DNA from 2 places in the Tissierella sp. QWL-11 genome. Region 2 is predicted to be linked to the other one. Evidence: a T-box and tRNA genes for the amino acid it is inferred to sense, from the RefSeq annotation. Region 2 holds a T-box; the other holds one or more tRNA genes.
What was found. The T-box of region 2 lies ahead of aspS (aspartate--tRNA ligase). A T-box ahead of a tRNA ligase gene usually reads a tRNA of that ligase, here a tRNA-Asp.
Positions count from the first base shown of each region.

Region 1: it has a tRNA-Asp gene. The T-box ahead of aspS (aspartate--tRNA ligase) is inferred to sense a tRNA for this amino acid. The anticodon was not compared.

Region 1 is NZ_CM178750.1:1,907,774-1,911,159, reverse strand. Features, by position in the region: rRNA gene AC4PG3_RS09415 (23S ribosomal RNA) at 1-1,108, shown strand, start outside; rRNA gene rrf (5S ribosomal RNA) at 1,144-1,260, shown strand; tRNA gene AC4PG3_RS09405 (tRNA-Asn) at 1,371-1,445, shown strand; tRNA gene AC4PG3_RS09400 (tRNA-Leu) at 1,462-1,551, shown strand; tRNA gene AC4PG3_RS09395 (tRNA-Met) at 1,588-1,664, shown strand; tRNA gene AC4PG3_RS09390 (tRNA-Glu) at 1,738-1,812, shown strand; tRNA gene AC4PG3_RS09385 (tRNA-Val) at 1,836-1,911, shown strand; tRNA gene AC4PG3_RS09380 (tRNA-Asp) at 1,931-2,007, shown strand; tRNA gene AC4PG3_RS09375 (tRNA-Thr) at 2,019-2,094, shown strand; tRNA gene AC4PG3_RS09370 (tRNA-Tyr) at 2,131-2,215, shown strand; tRNA gene AC4PG3_RS09365 (tRNA-Gly) at 2,225-2,298, shown strand; tRNA gene AC4PG3_RS09360 (tRNA-Arg) at 2,321-2,397, shown strand; tRNA gene AC4PG3_RS09355 (tRNA-Gln) at 2,402-2,478, shown strand; tRNA gene AC4PG3_RS09350 (tRNA-Lys) at 2,512-2,587, shown strand; tRNA gene AC4PG3_RS09345 (tRNA-Ser) at 2,632-2,720, shown strand; tRNA gene AC4PG3_RS09340 (tRNA-Ser) at 2,726-2,816, shown strand; tRNA gene AC4PG3_RS09335 (tRNA-Ile) at 2,871-2,947, shown strand; tRNA gene AC4PG3_RS09330 (tRNA-Phe) at 3,000-3,075, shown strand; tRNA gene AC4PG3_RS09325 (tRNA-Trp) at 3,088-3,162, shown strand; tRNA gene AC4PG3_RS09320 (tRNA-Ile) at 3,178-3,254, shown strand; tRNA gene AC4PG3_RS09315 (tRNA-Ile) at 3,295-3,371, shown strand.
Region 2 is NZ_CM178750.1:1,426,374-1,429,759, forward strand. Features, by position in the region: gene AC4PG3_RS06820 (MBL fold metallo-hydrolase) at 1-182, shown strand, start outside; gene AC4PG3_RS06825 (NAD(P)-dependent malic enzyme) at 313-1,485, shown strand; T-box leader at 1,532-1,725, shown strand; gene aspS (aspartate--tRNA ligase) at 1,769-3,386, shown strand, end outside.

The DNA of each region.
Region 1 (3,386 bases), 480 kb from region 2:
CAAGTCTCTGCTAAGTCGAAAGACGAAGTATAGGGGCTGACACCTGCCCGGTGCTGGAAGGTTAAGGGGAAGAGTTAGGAGTAATCCGAAGCTTAGAACTTAAGCCCCAGTAAACGGCGGCCGTAACTATAACGGTCCTAAGGTAGCGAAATTCCTTGTCGGGTAAGTTCCGACCCGCACGAAAGGTGCAACGACTTGGGCACTGTCTCAACAAAGGATCCGGTGAAATTGTAGTACACGTGAAGATGCGTGTTACCCGCGACAGGACGGAAAGACCCCGTGGAGCTTTACTGCAGGCTGACATTGGATTTTGGCATAACATGTACAGAATAGGTGGGAGACTAAGAAACCAGGACGCTAGTCTTGGTGGAGTCAAATGTGGGATACCACTCTTGTTAGGCTAGAATTCTAACCTGGTACCATTATCTGGTATAGGGACACTGTCAGTTGGGCAGTTTGACTGGGGCGGTCGCCTCCTAAAGAGTAACGGAGGCGCTCAAAGGTTTCCTCAGCACGGTCGGAAATCGTGCGAAGAGTGTAAAGGCAAAAGGAAGCTTAACTGCAACACCTACAAGTGGAGCAGTAACGAAAGTTGGACTTAGTGATCCGGTGGTACCGCGTGGAAGGGCCATCGCTCAACGGATAAAAGCTACCCCGGGGATAACAGGCTTATCTCCCCCAAGAGTTCACATCGACGGGGAGGTTTGGCACCTCGATGTCGGCTCGTCTCATCCTGGGGCTGGAGTAGGTCCCAAGGGTTGGGCTGTTCGCCCATTAAAGAGGCACGCGAGCTGGGTTCAGAACGTCGTGAGACAGTTCGGTCCCTATCCGTCGTGGGCGTAGGAAATTTGAGAGGAGCTGTCCTTAGTACGAGAGGACCGGGATGGACAAACCGCTGGTGTATCAGTTGTCTCGCCAGAGGCATGGCTGAGTAGCTAAGTTTGGAAGGGATAAGTGCTGAAGGCATCTAAGCACGAAACCCCCCTCAAGATAAGATTTCCCATCAATAGAGTAAGACTCCAGGAAGACCACCTGGTAGATAGGTCTAAGGTGAAAGAGTAGTAATACTTGAAGCTAAAAGATACTAATAAGTCGAGGACTTGACCAAATAATGATCAAAGATAAATTGCTAAGTAGTTTTCGTCTGGTGACGATAGCAAGAGGGACACACCTGTAACCATACCGAACACAGAAGTTAAGCCTCTTAACGCCGATGGTACTTGGGTGGCAACGCCCTGGGAGAGTAGGAAGTCGCCGGGCTTTATAACCTAACCCAATGAGCAAAAGCGAATTGTAGGTAGGTTAAAGGCAATGAGCACCAAATTTGCACGACCGTAGGAAGTGAACAAATTTGAGTTGCGAAACTGCATTCTTAGGTAGCTCAATGGTGGAGCAACCGGCTGTTAACCGGTAGGCTGTGGGTTCGAGTCCCACCCTGAGAGCCATAGTATAAATTGAAGGGCCGGAGTGGCGGAACTGGCAGACGCACAGGACTTAAAATCCTGCGACCCTTAAAAGGTCGTACCGGTTCGATTCCGGTCTCCGGCACCAAGTTTTACTTAAAGTAAGATTAAGTGTGCCACATATCGCGGGATGGAGCAGTCTGGTAGCTCGTCGGGCTCATAACCCGGAGGTCGTAGGTTCAAATCCTGCTCCCGCAACCATAAAAACTCTTTTAAGATAGTAGTACTCTATGAGTGCAACCAAAAATCTTTATAAAATACTTATTAATTGTATGGCCCCATGGTCAAGCGGTTAAGACATCGCCCTTTCACGGCGGTATCCGGGGTTCGAATCCCCGTGGGGTCACCATTTTAAAACTTTATATAATTAATGGGCGCATAGCTCAGTTGGGAGAGCACCTGCCTTACAAGCAGGGGGTCACAGGTTCGAGCCCTGTTGTGCCCACCATTAATTTAGTATTATTCGCGGCCTGGTAGTTCAGTTGGTTAGAATGCCAGCCTGTCACGCTGGAGGTCGAGGGTTCGAGTCCCTTCCAGGTCGCCATTTTAAATTATGCTGGCGTAGCTCAGTTGGTAGAGCAACTGACTTGTAATCAGTAGGTCGGGGGTTCAAGTCCTCTTGCCAGCTCCAACAAAATAATAGTAGTATCATTTAGATACTACATAGGGAGGAGTACCCAAGTGGCTAAAGGGGACGGACTGTAAATCCGTTAGCTCTGCTTTCACTGGTTCAAATCCAGTCTCCTCCACCATTATACCATGCGGGTGTAGCTCAGTGGTAGAGCCCCAGCCTTCCAAGCTGGTTGCGAGGGTTCGATCCCCTTCACCCGCTCCAATAAAAACATTTTATTAATTATGCGCCTATAGCTCAGCAGGATAGAGCAATGGACTTCTAATCCATGTGCCGGGGGTTCGAATCCTCCTAGGCGCGCCATTATTGGGGTGTAGCCAAGTCGGTAAGGCACTAGACTTTGACTCTAGCATTCCACAGGTTCGAGTCCTGTCACCCCAGCCAAATAAATATGATTTTTTAGTAATGCATTTTCATGATCCATTAGCTCAGCCGGTAGAGCACCTGACTTTTAATCAGGGTGTCCGGGGTTCGAATCCCCGATGGATCACCATAATTTGTCTAAAGCCATAGACAAATTTTAGTTTTCTAATACCTGGAGAGGTACCGAAGTGGTCATAACGGGGCGGTCTTGAAAACCGTTAGGGTGCAAGCCCACGTGGGTTCGAATCCCACCCTCTCCGCCAAAGATGGAGAAGTACTCAAGTGGCTGAAGAGGCTCCCCTGCTAAGGGAGTAGGTCCTTCACGGGGCGCGAGGGTTCAAATCCCTCCTTCTCCGCCATTAACACTTCTCGTAAAAACAAGGTGGATATTTGAAGTTGCCCATAATATATTGGGGCCTTTAGCTCAGTTGGTTAGAGCGCCCGGCTCATAACCGGTAGGTCCGGGGTTCGAGTCCCTGAAGGCCCACCATTTTTTTTTATCTACATATAAGCAGAGTGATAATGAAAAAGTTTCATTTTTAGCCCAGATAGCTCAGTCGGTAGAGCAGTAGACTGAAAATCTACGTGTCGCTGGTTCGATTCCGGCTCTGGGCACCAAATTAAAAAAATAGGGGTGTAGTTCAGTGGTAGAACGTCGGTCTCCAAAACCGAATGCCGTGGGTTCAAATCCTGCCACCCCTGCCATAGAATTAGACTTTAGGGCCTGTAGCTCAGGTGGTTAGAGCGCACGCCTGATAAGCGTGAGGTCGGTGGTTCGAGTCCACCCAGGCCCACCATATTATAAACTAATTTAACGAATGATACCCTATTTACTAGGGGCCTGTAGCTCAGGTGGTTAGAGCGCACGCCTGATAAGCGTGAGGTCGGTGGTTCGAGTCCACCTAGGCCCACCATATTATAAACTAATT
Region 2 (3,386 bases):
GAGATACTTTATTTAAAGGGTCTGTAGGTAGAACTGACTTAGCAGGTGGAGACTATAATATGTTAATGAATTCAATAAATGAAAATATATTAACACTAGAAGATGATACTATAGTTTTACCGGGGCATGGAGATAATTCAACTATAGGTGATGAAAAGATTAGAAACCCATACATAATATAAGTATGGGTTTTAAGTTTGATAATATCTTGATAAAGTTTTTAAATTTGATATAATAAATGTGTAATTATAACTAATGTATTTATACATAATACTTAATTAATGTATTTTAACCAAAGAAAGGATGATAAGATTGAATTATTCAGAATTGAGTTTACAAATGCATGAAAAAAACAAAGGTAAGGTTGAAGTTATTTCTAAAGTGAAAGTTGAAACAAGAGATGATTTAAGTATAGCTTATACTCCTGGAGTAGCTGAACCATGTAGGAAGATAAATGAGGATAGGGAAAATGTTTACAGATATACAGCAAAGGGTAATTTGATAGCAGTAATTACCGATGGAACTGCAGTTTTAGGACTTGGAGATATAGGACCTGAAGCTGCCATGCCTGTAATGGAAGGCAAGTCTATATTATTCAAAGAATTTGGGGATGTAGATGCAATTCCAATACTACTTGATACTAAAGATGTAGACGAAATTGTTGAAACTGTAAAGAGAATATCACCTACTTTTGGAGGAATAAATCTTGAAGATATATCTGCTCCTAGATGTTTTGAAATTGAAAAAAGATTAAAAGAAGAACTAGATATACCTGTATTCCATGATGATCAACATGGGACAGCTGTAGTAGTAAGTGCTGGTCTTATAAATGCATTAAGAGTTGTAGACAAAAAAATAGAAGATATAGAAGTTGTAGTAAACGGAAGTGGTGCAGCAGGTGGAGCTATAGTAAAAATGCTTTTAGGATTAGGTGTTAAAAATGTAATTATGTGTGATAGAAAAGGAATTATATACAAAAACTCTCCTACAAATAATAGTGTAAAAGAAGAATTAGCGGAGATAACTAATAAAGAAGACAAAAGAGGAAGTTTAAGGGATGCTATGGTAGGAGCAGATGTGTTTATTGGAGTTTCTGCAGGTAATGTGGTAGACAAAGATATGGTAAGATCTATGAATAAAGATTCTATAATATTTGCAATGGCAAACCCAACACCTGAGATATTTCCTGATGATGCAAAGGATGCAGGAGCTAGAGTGGTAGGTACTGGTAGATCTGATTTTCCAAATCAGATAAATAATGTATTGGCTTTCCCGGGAATATTTAGAGGAGTATTAGATGTTAGAGCAAGTGATATAAATAACACTATAAATATTGCGGCAGCTTATGCTATAGCAGACATGGTAGATGAAAAAGATCTTTCTGAAGAATTTGTAATACCTAATGCTTTAAATAAAGAAGTAGCAGAAAAAGTTGCAGAGGCAGTTAAAAAAGCTGCAAAGGATTCAGGATTAGCTAGAGCTTAGTCTCTTGACATAAACTACAATATGTTTTATAATTATTAAAATCGAATATACTGCTTAGATAAGAAAAGAGATTAAATCCCTTAGTTTTAGAGAGTCAGGAAAGGTGGGACCTGATACTAATATTTAATCTAGACATCTTAGAGCAAACAATTGTAATGATTGTTCGCATATATGCGTTATAAAATTAAGTGAGGATTGCCTAATTAGGGTGGCACCGCGAGTTAACCTCTCGTCCCTGAATTTCAGAGATGAGAGGTTTATATTTTTTTAAAGGAGGAAGATTATGATACAGACAATGGGAAATTTAAGAAGAACCAATATGTGTGGAGATTTGAGAAAAAAGGATATAGGAAAAGAAGTAATACTTATGGGATGGGTACAAAGATCTAGAAACTTAGGTTCTTTGATATTTTTAGATATAAGGGATACATCAGGAATATCTCAGATAGTATTTGATGATACTTTAGATGAAGAAATACTAGAAAAGGCAAATAAATTAAAATCAGAGTATGTTATAGCAATTAGAGGAGAAGTAAGGGAGAGACAGTCTATAAATAAGGATATCCTTACAGGAGAAGTGGAAGTATTAGCAAAAGAACTTAGAATATTAGACGAATCTGAGACTCCACCTATATATATTAAAGATGATGACAGTGTATCAGAATCTATGAGGCTTAAATATAGATATTTAGATTTGAGAAAATCATTTATGCAGGAGAATTTGAAATTAAGATCTAGAGCTGCTAAAGTTATTAGAGATTTCTTTTATGAAAATGGATTTCATGAAATTGAAACTCCCATGCTTACAAAACCAACACCAGAAGGAGCAAGGGATTATTTAGTGCCAAGTAGAGTCAATCCAGGAGAATTTTATGCTTTACCCCAATCACCACAGATAATGAAACAGCTGCTGATGGTATCAGGTATGGATAGATACTTCCAAATAGTAAAATGTTTTAGAGATGAGGATTTAAGAGCGAATAGACAACCTGAGTTTACACAAATAGATGTTGAAATGAGCTTTGTAGATGTAGAAGACATAATAAAAGTAAATGAAAAATTTCTATATAAATTATTCAAAGAATTAAAAGGGATAGAAATAGAACTTCCAATCAAGAGAATGACTTATAAAGAATCAATGGGAAAATATGGATTAGATAAGCCTGATTTAAGATTTGGATTTGAATTAGTCAATATTTCAGACTTAGTTAAAAATAGTGAGTTTAAAGTATTTGCATCAACTATTAACAATGGTGGAAGCATTAGAGGGATAAATGCAAAGGGATATGCAGATAGTTTCACTAGGAAGGATATATCTTCCTTAGAAGAATTTGCAAAGACTTATGGAGCAAAGGGATTAGCCTGGATGAAGATTACTGAAGAAGGTATAACTTCTCCTATTGCTAAGTTTTTAAGTGAGGAAGAGAAAGACAATATTTTAAATAGAATGAATGGAGAAAAAGGAGATTTATTACTATTTGTAGCTGATAAAGATTCTATAGTATATCAAGCACTTGGAAATTTAAGAAATGAAATTGCTAAGAGACTAGATATAATAGATAAAAATGAGATAAATTTAGTTTGGATTACTGAATTCCCATTGTTTGAATATGATGAAGAAGAGAATAGATATGTAGCTAAGCATCATCCTTTTACAAGTCCTATGGAAGATGATATAGAAATATTAGAAACTCATCCTGAAAATGTAAGAGCTAAGGCTTATGATATAGTCATAAATGGAGATGAGATGGGTGGAGGAAGTATAAGGATAAATAACAGTGAACTTCAAAGTAAAATGTTTAAGGCTCTAGGTTTTACAAAAGAAGAAGCAGAAGAAAAGTTTGGATTTTTACTAGAAGCTTTTAAATATGGAGCACCACCTCATGGAGGTATTGCATATG